Regions from separate parts of the Tissierella pigra genome, predicted to be linked through region 2. Evidence: a T-box and tRNA genes for the amino acid it is inferred to sense, from the RefSeq annotation. Region 2 holds a T-box; the other regions hold tRNA genes.
What was found. The T-box of region 2 lies ahead of asnS (asparagine--tRNA ligase). A T-box ahead of a tRNA ligase gene usually reads a tRNA of that ligase, here a tRNA-Asn.

Region 1: it encodes a tRNA-Asn, which carries the amino acid that the T-box ahead of asnS (asparagine--tRNA ligase) is inferred to sense. The anticodon was not compared.
Region 3: it encodes a tRNA-Asn, which carries the amino acid that the T-box ahead of asnS (asparagine--tRNA ligase) is inferred to sense. The anticodon was not compared.

What each region holds. Positions count from the first base shown of each region.
Region 1 is NZ_JAHLPJ010000001.1:1,705,232-1,709,302, reverse strand. It holds gene KQI41_RS08325 (radical SAM/SPASM domain-containing protein) at 1-138, opposite strand, end outside; tRNA gene KQI41_RS08320 (tRNA-Arg) at 984-1,060, opposite strand; tRNA gene KQI41_RS08315 (tRNA-Gly) at 1,074-1,147, opposite strand; tRNA gene KQI41_RS08310 (tRNA-Gly) at 1,166-1,240, opposite strand; tRNA gene KQI41_RS08305 (tRNA-Tyr) at 1,291-1,375, opposite strand; tRNA gene KQI41_RS08300 (tRNA-Thr) at 1,440-1,515, opposite strand; tRNA gene KQI41_RS08295 (tRNA-Asp) at 1,520-1,596, opposite strand; tRNA gene KQI41_RS08290 (tRNA-Val) at 1,724-1,799, opposite strand; tRNA gene KQI41_RS08285 (tRNA-Glu) at 1,913-1,987, opposite strand; tRNA gene KQI41_RS08280 (tRNA-Met) at 2,022-2,098, opposite strand; tRNA gene KQI41_RS08275 (tRNA-Leu) at 2,228-2,316, opposite strand; tRNA gene KQI41_RS08270 (tRNA-Asn) at 2,334-2,408, opposite strand; rRNA gene rrf (5S ribosomal RNA) at 2,519-2,635, opposite strand; rRNA gene KQI41_RS08260 (23S ribosomal RNA) at 2,747-4,071, opposite strand, start outside.
Region 2 is NZ_JAHLPJ010000001.1:2,066,617-2,070,687, forward strand. It holds gene KQI41_RS10135 (DMT family transporter) at 1-767, opposite strand, end outside; gene asnS (asparagine--tRNA ligase) at 908-2,296, opposite strand; T-box leader at 2,405-2,637, opposite strand; gene KQI41_RS10145 (Hsp70 family protein) at 2,783-4,071, opposite strand, start outside.
Region 3 is NZ_JAHLPJ010000001.1:2,619,831-2,623,901, forward strand. It holds tRNA gene KQI41_RS12815 (tRNA-Val) at 23-98, opposite strand; tRNA gene KQI41_RS12820 (tRNA-Trp) at 122-196, opposite strand; tRNA gene KQI41_RS12825 (tRNA-Ile) at 208-284, opposite strand; tRNA gene KQI41_RS12830 (tRNA-Phe) at 297-372, opposite strand; tRNA gene KQI41_RS12835 (tRNA-Ile) at 453-529, opposite strand; tRNA gene KQI41_RS12840 (tRNA-Ser) at 540-630, opposite strand; tRNA gene KQI41_RS12845 (tRNA-Ser) at 660-748, opposite strand; tRNA gene KQI41_RS12850 (tRNA-Lys) at 752-827, opposite strand; tRNA gene KQI41_RS12855 (tRNA-Gln) at 852-928, opposite strand; tRNA gene KQI41_RS12860 (tRNA-Arg) at 934-1,010, opposite strand; tRNA gene KQI41_RS12865 (tRNA-Gly) at 1,043-1,116, opposite strand; tRNA gene KQI41_RS12870 (tRNA-Tyr) at 1,131-1,215, opposite strand; tRNA gene KQI41_RS12875 (tRNA-Thr) at 1,222-1,297, opposite strand; tRNA gene KQI41_RS12880 (tRNA-Asp) at 1,333-1,409, opposite strand; tRNA gene KQI41_RS12885 (tRNA-Val) at 1,415-1,490, opposite strand; tRNA gene KQI41_RS12890 (tRNA-Glu) at 1,496-1,570, opposite strand; tRNA gene KQI41_RS12895 (tRNA-Met) at 1,584-1,660, opposite strand; tRNA gene KQI41_RS12900 (tRNA-Met) at 1,702-1,778, opposite strand; tRNA gene KQI41_RS12905 (tRNA-Leu) at 1,863-1,951, opposite strand; tRNA gene KQI41_RS12910 (tRNA-Asn) at 1,969-2,043, opposite strand; rRNA gene rrf (5S ribosomal RNA) at 2,047-2,163, opposite strand; rRNA gene KQI41_RS12920 (23S ribosomal RNA) at 2,275-4,071, opposite strand, start outside.

The DNA.
Region 1 (4,071 bases), 360 kb from region 2:
CTCTTCACAAGTCTGCCACTTAGACAAAGTTTCGTAAATCGGAGCGTCAATTTCGTCCATGGTGCCTGTTAAAGAGTTTATCAACAGTTTTTTGTTATCGTGTATATCTACAAATATCATGTGTTTAATTAATTTCATTACTTTCCCCCCTAAAGCTGATTGTTTTGTTAATGAAGTTCTAAACTTACTAGCATGTCCAAAATATATATTCCAAATACCAATCATCTCCACCCAACCTATGACACACATAACTTGGCAACAAATCACATTCCCACAACTATAATAATCAAAATATTTGGCAAGATGTCATCTGTGATAAAAACCCTTCTATCACTAAATAATTTGGATTATTGTGATAGAAGGGTTATGTAGCTCAGCTTTTTTAGAATCAAATATTCAGTAAGAGAGTAAGCTAAACCACTTTGTTAAGCTTAGCAAGCACAACACCATTGATTACCAATTCCCACCATTGGCCCCATACTTGAGTCATTCTTAGCTTCATTTTGTAAATCCCAACTAGTTTCAATAATCGGCTTCATTTTCATTATATTTTCACCTCCCTAGTATTAAATAACGTTTCACCTTTTTGCGTTATACTATGGTGTATATATAAATTATATTAGAAGGTTTATTAAAAGTCAAGGTAATTTTTCAAATATTATAAATATTACAAATCTTGCGAATCTTTTACAAATATCTACAATCTTTTACAAATTTATTAAATGACTCTTTATACTTTATATTAATCAGGTATTTATAATGTCCTTTGCACTGGAATAAAACTAGATGTTTATAAAAAAGAGATCAGAATTTAAAAAAGATCTTGCTGAATTGAACAAGATCTGCATTGAAGAAAATTTAAAATTAAAAAAGTTATATCAGTTATAGAAATACAGAAAACAAAAAAACGAATGATGTACAATTTGGCTAAATCTTCTTTGTACACAATTCGCTTTTATTAAGATATTAAAACTCCAACGTTTTGGCGTACCCTGAGGGAGTCGAACCCCCGACCTTCTGGTTCGTAGCCAGACACTCTATCCAGCTGAGCTAAGGGTACAAATAAATATAAATGGAGCGGGTGAAGGGAATCGAACCCTCGCAACCAGCTTGGAAGGCTGGGGCTCTACCACTGAGCTACACCCGCATAACAAATAAATACTTATGGAGCGGAAGACGAGATTCGAACTCGCGACCCTCGCCTTGGCAAGGCGATGCTCTACCACTGAGCCACTTCCGCATAATCAAATTTTACACTTACTGATATTAATTCAACTAAATCAATTATAATGGTGGAGGAGACTGGATTCGAACCAGTGAAAGCTTAGCTAACGGATTTACAGTCCGTCCCCTTTAGCCACTTGGGTACTCCTCCTAATTTAAAACAGAGCCCTAAGGACTACCATATTTTCAAAGCAATTTATAAAAATAACTTTATTTGGAGCTGGCGAGAGGAATTGAACCCCCAACCTACTGATTACAAGTCAGTTGCTCTGCCGATTGAGCTACGCCAGCATAATGGCGACCTGGAAGGGACTCGAACCCTCGACCTCCAGCGTGACAGGCTGGCATTCTAACCAACTGAACTACCAGGCCAAACATTTCGCAGTTTCGCATCACAATTCTATTCACTCGCTACGCTCATGTAGATTTGGAGCTTATTGCGTTTGACCTACATCAGCTCACTATCGTTCACTGTGTCAGGTCATAAATTGTTCATAAATGGTGGGCACAACAGGGCTCGAACCTGTGACCCCCTGCTTGTAAGGCAGGTGCTCTCCCAACTGAGCTATGCGCCCATATTATCGCAGTCTCGCAACTCAAATCTATTTACTCGTACACTCGTATAGATTTGGTGCTCGTTGCGTTTGACCTACTATAACTCACTATCGTTCATTAAGTTAGGTCATAATGGTGACCCCACCGGGATTCGAACCCGGGTTACCGCCGTGAAAGGGCGATGTCTTAACCGCTTGACCATGGGGCCTTATTTATTCTACAATATATTTTTAAAAAAATTTTGGTTGCGGGAGCCGGATTTGAACCGACGACCTCCGGGTTATGAGCCCGACGAGCTGCCAGACTGCTCCATCCCGCGCTATCTAGTTTATCTCTCATTCTCGCAGTTTCGCAACTCAAATCTATTTACTCGTTACACTCATATAGATTTGGTGCTCATTGCGTTTGACCTACATCAATTCACTACGCTTATTGTGTTAGGTCATAATGGTGCCGGAGACCGGAATCGAACCGGTACGATCGGTGAGGATCGCAGGATTTTAAGTCCTGTGCGTCTGCCTGTTCCGCCACTCCGGCGTTTTTTATGTTTCTAATGGCTCTTGGGGTGGGACTCGAACCCACAACCTACCGGTTAACAGCCGGTTGCTCCGCCATTGAGCTACCCAAGAATGCAGTTTCGCAACTCAAATCTATTTACTTGCTATGCTCATATAGATTTGGCGCTCATTGCTTTTGACCTACCTACAACTCGCTAAAGCTCGTTGGGTTAGGTCATAAAGCCTGGCAACTTCCTACTCTCCCAGGTCGTTTCCAACCAAGTACCATCGGCGTTAAGATGCTTAACTTCTGTGTTCGGTATGGGTACAGGTGTGTCCATCTTGCTATCGTCACCAGACGAAAACTATTAAATGCAATATACACAGTTTCGTAACTCAAATCTATTAGATTTGGTACTCATTGCGTTTGACCTACATCAACTCAACAAAGTTTCATTGTGTTAGGTCATTAGGTCAAGTCCTCGACTTATTAGTATCTCTTAGCTTAAAGTATTACTACTCTTACACCTGAGACCTATCTACCAAGTGGTCTTCTTGGAGTCTTATCTTTAAAAGTGGGAAATCTTATCTTGAGGGGGGCTTCGTGCTTAGATGCCTTCAGCACTTATCCCTTCCAGACTTAGCTACTCAGCCGTGCCATTGGCATGACAACTGATACACCAGCGGTCTGTCCATCCCGGTCCTCTCGTACTAAGGACAGCTCCTCTCAAATTTCCTACGCCCACGACGGATAGGGACCGAACTGTCTCACGACGTTCTGAACCCAGCTCGCGTGCCTCTTTAATGGGCGAACAGCCCAACCCTTGGGACCTACTCCAGCCCCAGGATGAGACGAGCCGACATCGAGGTGCCAAACCTCCCCGTCGATGTGGACTCTTGGGGGAGATAAGCCTGTTATCCCCGGGGTAGCTTTTATCCGTTGAGCGATGGCCCTTCCACTCGGAACCACCGGATCACTAAGTCCAACTTTCGTTTCTGCTCCACTTGTTGGTGTCACAGTTAAGCTCCCTTTTGCCTTTACACTCTTCGCACGATTTCCGACCGTGCTGAGGGAACCTTTGAGCGCCTCCGTTACTCTTTAGGAGGCGACCGCCCCAGTCAAACTGCCCAACTGACAGTGTCCCTATACCAGATCATGGTACCAGGTTAGAATTTCAGCATTACAAGAGTGGTATCCCAAGGTTGACTCCACCAAAGCTGGCGCCCTGGCTTCAAAGCCTCCCACCTATCCTGTACATGCAATGCCAAAATCCAATGTCAGCCTGCAGTAAAGCTCCACGGGGTCTTTCCGTCCTGTCGCGGGTAATACGCATCTTCACGTATACTACAATTTCACCGGATCCATTGTTGAGACAGTGCCCAAATCGTTACACCTTTCGTGCGGGTCGGAACTTACCCGACAAGGAATTTCGCTACCTTAGGACCGTTATAGTTACGGCCGCCGTTTACTGGGGCTTAAGTTCTAAGCTTCGGTTTCCCTAACTCTTCCCCTTAACCTTCCAGCACCGGGCAGGTGTCAGCACCTATACTTCGTCTTTCGACTTAGCAGATACTTGTGTTTTTGGTAAACAGTCGCTTGGGCCTATTCACTGCGGCCAGGTTTCCCTGGCACCCCTTCTCCCTAAGTTACGGGGCTATTTTGCCGAGTTCCTTAACAATGGTTCTTCCGCTCGTCTTAGGATTCTCTCCTCGCCTACCTGTGTCGGTTTGCGGTACGGGTAGTTACTTACTCGATAGAAGCTTTTCTTGGCAGTGTGGAGTCAGCTACTTCTCT
Region 2 (4,071 bases):
AATGGTGCTGCAACTACTGAGTTTCCAGTTAATGCATAGACATAGAAAAATTGTCCTGCAGTTTCACAAATTCCACCTATTATATTGAATTTCTCATCTTTAATATTATATCTTTCCTTCTTAATAACTACTAGGTAAAATAAAGATATTAAAGCTACAATAAAAAAAGTAAGTTCAAATGAAATCAATGCTTCTTCTGGTGTAAGGATATTACTTAAATACACATCATCTAAAAATGTTGCAAAGGCATCAACTACAGCATAGATTATAGGAAATATAAGGGCTACTGCTCCAAGATTAAGCTTTTTTTCCTCCAAACTTAAATCTTTTTTCCTAGCTTCTTTGCCTTCTAATACTGCCAACAAAATAAGACCAATTGTTATAAGACTTACTGCTAAAAATTGAATACCTGTCATTGTTTTACCTAGTACCATAAAAGACAATATACCTGCCATTGCTCCTGAGGTACTGGCTACAGGTGAACCTACTGATATTTGAAGGTATCTATATCCATAAAAATCTACTGCCATAGATAATATGTATAAAAAGGATACTGGAAAGTATATAAAGTTAGTCTTTATACTATAATTAAAATCCAATTTATATAATTCTACAAAAGCTTGTAATCCCATAATAATACCAATCATAATTAAAATTCTTAAATGACTATATTTGTCGTTAGGATCAGTCCCCCTCTTAAAAGATACATCTGATAATCCCCAAAATAATGTGGCTAATAATGCTAAACTAAACCATGTTAATTCCATATGTTTTCTCCTTTGTTTTATAATATGAATAATTATTATAGCATAGTCTACTATTCCTTTAAAGAAGATTATAACTATAAAAGCAATAAAAAAGCTAACTATATTTAAAAAACTAGTTAGCTTTTTTATTATAATTTTTTCTAAAATTCTGCTGATTTTACTGTTCTTGGGAATGGGATTACGTCTCTTATATTTGTCATTCCTGTTATATACATAACAGCTCTCTCAAATCCAAGTCCATATCCTGCATGTTTTGTACCACCAAATTTTCTTAGTTCTAGATACCACCAGTAATCCTCTGGGTCCATTCCGTTTTCTATTATTTTTTGTTCTAGTAGTTCAAGTCTTTCTTCTCTTTGAGAACCTCCTATGATTTCTCCAACGCCTGGAACTAAAAGGTCCATGGCTGCTACGGTTTTTCCATCATCGTTTAATCTCATATAAAATGCCTTTATTTCCTTTGGATAATCTACGACAAATACTGGCTTTTTAAATACTTTCTCTGATAAATATCTTTCATGTTCAGTTTGCAAGTCCATACCCCATTCTACTGGATATTGGAATTCTTCACCTGATTTTTGAAGTAATTCCACTGCTTCAGTATATGTTATACGTCCAAAATCTGAATTAACTACATTTTCAAGTCTTTCAATTAAACCTTTATCTACAAAACTGTTGAAAAACTCCACTTCTTCCTTAGCATTTTCCATTACATATTTAATTATATATTTCATCATATCTTCAGCTAATTGCATATCATCATTAATATCAGCAAAAGCAATTTCTGGTTCTATCATCCAAAACTCTGCTGCATGTCTTGCAGTATTAGAGTTTTCAGCTCTAAATGTTGGACCAAAAGTATAAATGTCTTTATATGCTAAAGCAAAAGCTTCTCCCTCTAATTGACCTGATACTGTAAGACTAGTTTCTTTACCAAAAAAATCCTTTGTAAAGTCAATTTCTTTCTTATCATTCATAGGAATATTGTGAAAATCTAAGGTAGATACTCTAAACATTTCTCCTGCACCTTCAGCATCTGAAGCTGTAACAATTGGAGTATGAACATATACAAATCCTCTTTCTTGGAAGAATTTGTGTATTGCATAAGCAAGAATAGATCTTACTCTAAATACAGCATTAAATGTATTAGCTCTAGGTCTTAAATGGGCTATGGTTCTCATATATTCAAAAGTATGCCTTTTCTTTTGTAGCGGATAATCTGCTGTAGAATATCCTTCTATTTCTATTTCACTTGCCTTAATTTCAAAGGGCTGTTTTGCCTCTGGTGTAGGTACTAATATACCTTTAACCATTATTGATGAACTAAGGGGCAATTTTTCCACTTCTTTAAAGTTTTCTAAACTTTCCTCAAATACTATTTGAATGTTTTTAAAAAATGTACCATCATTTAACTCTAGGAATCCAAAGGTCTTTGAACTTCTTGATGTTCTTATCCAGCCTTCAAGTACAACTTCATTATTTAAATACTTCTCAGTCTCTTTATAAATTTCCCTAATTGTAGTTTTCATTTTTATTCTCCTCTCTATTATGATTTAATTTTTGGTACGTTTGACCTACATCAGCTCACTATCGTTCACTAAGTTAGGTCATAAAAAAACCTTTCATCTCTTTTTGATTATAGAGACGAAAGGTAAATTTCGCGGTACCACCCTAATTGCTAATAGCCACTTTAACACACATCTTAATGTGCTTCACATATAACGGTGTGATTCCGTCTAAGTCTACTCTCTTAATGATTTCAATTAGAAACTCAAGGATGTTCTTCAATATAAGTCTCGTACCTATGTCTCACTATCATAGGCTCCCTTTGACTACCTCTTATATTTACTCTTCCTATCAAAGTTTTTTCCTTACTTTTATATAATTATAGTTATTTTACCTAAAGTTGTCAATGAATTTAGCTAATCTTTATTTTATTTCTTTATTATATCCATTTTACTAAATTTATACTATGAAAAAATTCCTTATAAAGCTGCATTTACAAGAAATACTATTTATCTTAGCTTTTGGTCTTCATCGATATAGTCCAACTCTTCTTTGAATATTTCTCTTGCATTTTCTATTTTTATAGGATCCTGAGTTTTTAGTGCAGATTCAAATTTTGTAATTATATAATCTAACTGCTTCCTAGCTTCTCCTACACTTTCTTCATACATTCTCTCACTCCTAAATAAAAGAAGTTTATTTTTTTCCTGCTCTCTAGGAGGAATCTTCAAGTAACTTATTTCTTCCATTCGTTTTTCTATCATTTCATCAGTCATATCATTATTTTTATTTTTGATAATTTGTTTAACTTTATTTCCTGTGGAATTTACTTTAACTTCTACTTCCAGTATAGAATTAATATCATAAGTATATGTTACATCTATACTTTCTTCACCTGCCAAAGCCAATGGAACTTCCACAAATAGTTCTCCCAAAGATATATTATTCTTTGCGAATCTGCTCTCCCCTTGAAGTATATTTATTCTTATTTTACTTTGATTATCATATACCGTATATAGTGTCTGAGTTCTACTTGCAGGAATTACAGTATTTCTATCTATTATTGGACAGAAATAACCTGCCTCTATCCTATTATTTTCTCTTTCCATAACAACTTCTGTCCCTAAAGTATATGGACAAACATCTGTTAAAATTACTTCTTTTATATATTGATTTCTTTCTTTTAAAGCAGCTTGAATTGCTGCACCTAGGGATACGGCTTCATCAGGATTAATTGATGTATTTGGAAATCTGCCAAAAAGCTTATTTACAAATTTTCTTACAATAGGAAGCTTTGTAGAACCTCCTACAAGTATTACATCATCTATTTGAGATAATCTCAGATTTGTATCACTTAAACTTCTCTTTATGGGATTTCTTATTTTTTCTAAAAGAAGTTCACAAGCCTCCTCGTAATCATCAATATCTATTTGAAATTCAATTCGTTCATCATTTATAATACAGTTCATAGAAGATATTTTACTATCTGAAAATCCTCTTTTGCATTTCTCTGCTTGGTCCAATATATGTGATAAAGTTTTTGAATCTAAAGATTCTCTATCGATTTTATTTTTTTTAATAAATAGTTCAACTAAAATTTGAGTAAAATCTTCTCCTCCTAAATAGTTGTCACCAGCCACTGCTCTAACTTCAAGTATATTATTAAAAAGCTCTAAAATAGAGACGTCAAATGTACCTCCACCTAAATCAAATACTAAAATTTTAGCATCTGCTTTTTTTTGATACAATCCATAAGCTATGGCTGCGGCTGTAGGCTCACTTATAATACGCTCTACTT
Region 3 (4,071 bases), 550 kb from region 2:
CGTTTGCCGGTTAGGTCATATATGGTGGGCACAACAGGGCTCGAACCTGTGACCCCCTGCTTGTAAGGCAGGTGCTCTCCCAACTGAGCTATGCGCCCATATTATATTTTTTTAATTTAATTGGCAGGGGTGGCAGGATTTGAACCCACGACATTCGGTTTTGGAGACCGACGTTCTGCCACTGAACTACACCCCTACAAGTAATAATGGTGGGCCTTCAGGGACTCGAACCCCGGACCTACCGGTTATGAGCCGGGCGCTCTAACCGACTGAGCTAAAGGCCCCAAAAACAAACATGGTGCCCGGAGCCGGAATCGAACCAGCGACACGTAGATTTTCAGTCTACTGCTCTACCGACTGAGCTATCCGGGCACGTTTAAATTTATTGAATCGTTTTTACTTATCCATAATTCTTGCCTAACCTATGAAAACTGATTAAATTAGGTTATAAATGGTGGGCCTTCAGGGACTCGAACCCCGGACCTACCGGTTATGAGCCGGGCGCTCTAACCGACTGAGCTAAAGGCCCCTACCATACTTGGCGGAGAAGGAGGGATTTGAACCCTCGCGCCCCGTGAAGGACCTACTCCCTTAGCAGGGGAGCCTCTTCAGCCACTTGAGTACTTCTCCATAGTATTATGGAACTAAATTTATTTATTTGGCGGAGAGGGTGGGATTCGAACCCACGTGGGCTTGCACCCTAACGGTTTTCAAGACCGCCCCGTTATGACCGCTTCGGTACCTCTCCATATGGTGATCCATCCGCGACTCGAACGCGGGACACCCTGATTAAAAGTCAGGTGCTCTACCGACTGAGCTAATGGATCATATATAATTGTTATTTATTTCAATGGCTGGGGTGACAGGACTCGAACCTGTGGAATGCTAGAGTCAAAGTCTAGTGCCTTACCGACTTGGCTACACCCCATCATTTGGCGCGCCTAGGAGGATTCGAACCCCCGGCACACGGATTAGAAGTCCGTTGCTCTATCCTACTGAGCTATAGGCGCAAATTTATTTTTTTAGATTTATAACAAATCTATGGAGCGGGTGAAGGGAATCGAACCCTCGCAACCAGCTTGGAAGGCTGGGGCTCTACCACTGAGCTACACCCGCGTATTAAATTATAATGGTGGAGGAGACTGGATTCGAACCAGTGAAAGCTTAGCTAACGGATTTACAGTCCGTCCCCTTTAGCCACTTGGGTACTCCTCCTCATTGTGGAGCTGGCGAGAGGAATTGAACCCCCAACCTACTGATTACAAGTCAGTTGCTCTGCCGATTGAGCTACGCCAGCATTTGTTAAATTTGCTTCTTGTATTAAAGTTGTAATGGCGACCTGGAAGGGACTCGAACCCTCGACCTCCAGCGTGACAGGCTGGCATTCTAACCAACTGAACTACCAGGCCATTTATGGTGGGCACAACAGGGCTCGAACCTGTGACCCCCTGCTTGTAAGGCAGGTGCTCTCCCAACTGAGCTATGCGCCCATAAATGGTGACCCCACCGGGATTCGAACCCGGGTTACCGCCGTGAAAGGGCGATGTCTTAACCGCTTGACCATGGGGCCTTATTTATTTTTTTGGTAGCGGCGAACGGATTTGAACCGCTGACACTGCGGGTATGAACCGCATGCTCTAGCCAACTGAGCTACGCCGCCAAATTTTTTTAGTGTTTGTACATTGACTTCTTTAAAAATTATGGTTGCGGGAGCCGGATTTGAACCGACGACCTCCGGGTTATGAGCCCGACGAGCTGCCAGACTGCTCCATCCCGCGGCATTATATTAATATACTACTTCCCTATACACATTATATATGTATCGTTTTACACCCTTAACTCTTTTATAATTCAGAATTAATTGGTGCCGGAGACCGGAATCGAACCGGTACGATCGGTGAGGATCGCAGGATTTTAAGTCCTGTGCGTCTGCCTGTTCCGCCACTCCGGCGTTTTTTATGTTTCTAATGGCTCTTGGGGTGGGACTCGAACCCACAACCTACCGGTTAACAGCCGGTTGCTCCGCCATTGAGCTACCCAAGATCAGCCTGGCAACTTCCTACTCTCCCAGGTCGTTTCCAACCAAGTACCATCGGCGTTAAGATGCTTAACTTCTGTGTTCGGTATGGGTACAGGTGTGTCCATCTTGCTATCGTCACCAGACGAAAACTATTAAATGCAATATACACAGTTTCGTAACTCAAATCTATTAGATTTGGTACTCATTGCGTTTGACCTACATCAACTCAACAAAGTTTCATTGTGTTAGGTCATAAGGTCAAGTCCTCGACTTATTAGTATCTCTTAGCTTAAAGTATTACTACTCTTACACCTGAGACCTATCTACCAAGTGGTCTTCTTGGAGTCTTATCTTTAAAAGTGGGAAATCTTATCTTGAGGGGGGCTTCGTGCTTAGATGCCTTCAGCACTTATCCCTTCCAGACTTAGCTACTCAGCCGTGCCATTGGCATGACAACTGATACACCAGCGGTCTGTCCATCCCGGTCCTCTCGTACTAAGGACAGCTCCTCTCAAATTTCCTACGCCCACGACGGATAGGGACCGAACTGTCTCACGACGTTCTGAACCCAGCTCGCGTGCCTCTTTAATGGGCGAACAGCCCAACCCTTGGGACCTACTCCAGCCCCAGGATGAGACGAGCCGACATCGAGGTGCCAAACCTCCCCGTCGATGTGGACTCTTGGGGGAGATAAGCCTGTTATCCCCGGGGTAGCTTTTATCCGTTGAGCGATGGCCCTTCCACTCGGAACCACCGGATCACTAAGTCCAACTTTCGTTTCTGCTCCACTTGTTGGTGTCACAGTTAAGCTCCCTTTTGCCTTTACACTCTTCGCACGATTTCCGACCGTGCTGAGGGAACCTTTGAGCGCCTCCGTTACTCTTTAGGAGGCGACCGCCCCAGTCAAACTGCCCAACTGACAGTGTCCCTATACCAGATCATGGTACCAGGTTAGAATTTCAGCATTACAAGAGTGGTATCCCAAGGTTGACTCCACCAAAGCTGGCGCCCTGGCTTCAAAGCCTCCCACCTATCCTGTACATGCAATGCCAAAATCCAATGTCAGCCTGCAGTAAAGCTCCACGGGGTCTTTCCGTCCTGTCGCGGGTAATACGCATCTTCACGTATACTACAATTTCACCGGATCCATTGTTGAGACAGTGCCCAAATCGTTACACCTTTCGTGCGGGTCGGAACTTACCCGACAAGGAATTTCGCTACCTTAGGACCGTTATAGTTACGGCCGCCGTTTACTGGGGCTTAAGTTCTAAGCTTCGGTTTCCCTAACTCTTCCCCTTAACCTTCCAGCACCGGGCAGGTGTCAGCACCTATACTTCGTCTTTCGACTTAGCAGATACTTGTGTTTTTGGTAAACAGTCGCTTGGGCCTATTCACTGCGGCCAGGTTTCCCTGGCACCCCTTCTCCCTAAGTTACGGGGCTATTTTGCCGAGTTCCTTAACAATGGTTCTTCCGCTCGTCTTAGGATTCTCTCCTCGCCTACCTGTGTCGGTTTGCGGTACGGGTAGTTACTTACTCGATAGAAGCTTTTCTTGGCAGTGTGGAGTCAGCTACTTCTCTACTTGTTTTTCGATCCCCATCACTTCTCAGGATTGTTGAAACGGATTTGCCTATCTCAACTCCCTAAAAGCTTGGACGTGCTCAACCAACGGCACGCTTAGCTTATCCTCCTGCGTCACTCCATCTCTCAAACGCTTGTAACTAGTACAGGAATTTCAACCTGTTGTCCATCGCCTACGCTTTTCAGCCTCAGCTTAGGTCCCGACTTACCCTGAGTGGACGAACCTTCCTCAGGAAACCTTAGGCTTTCGACGGGTGAGATTCTCACTCACCTCTCGCTACTTATGCCAGCATTCTCTCTTGTGTGCAGTCCAGCACTCCTTTCGGTATACCTTCTACCCACACACAATGCTCCTCTACCGATTCTTTCGAATCCCACAGCTTCGGTACCAGATTTAAGCCCCGGAAATCTTCGGCGCAAGGTCTCTCGACCAGTGAGCTATTACGCACTCTTTAAATGTATGGCTGCTTC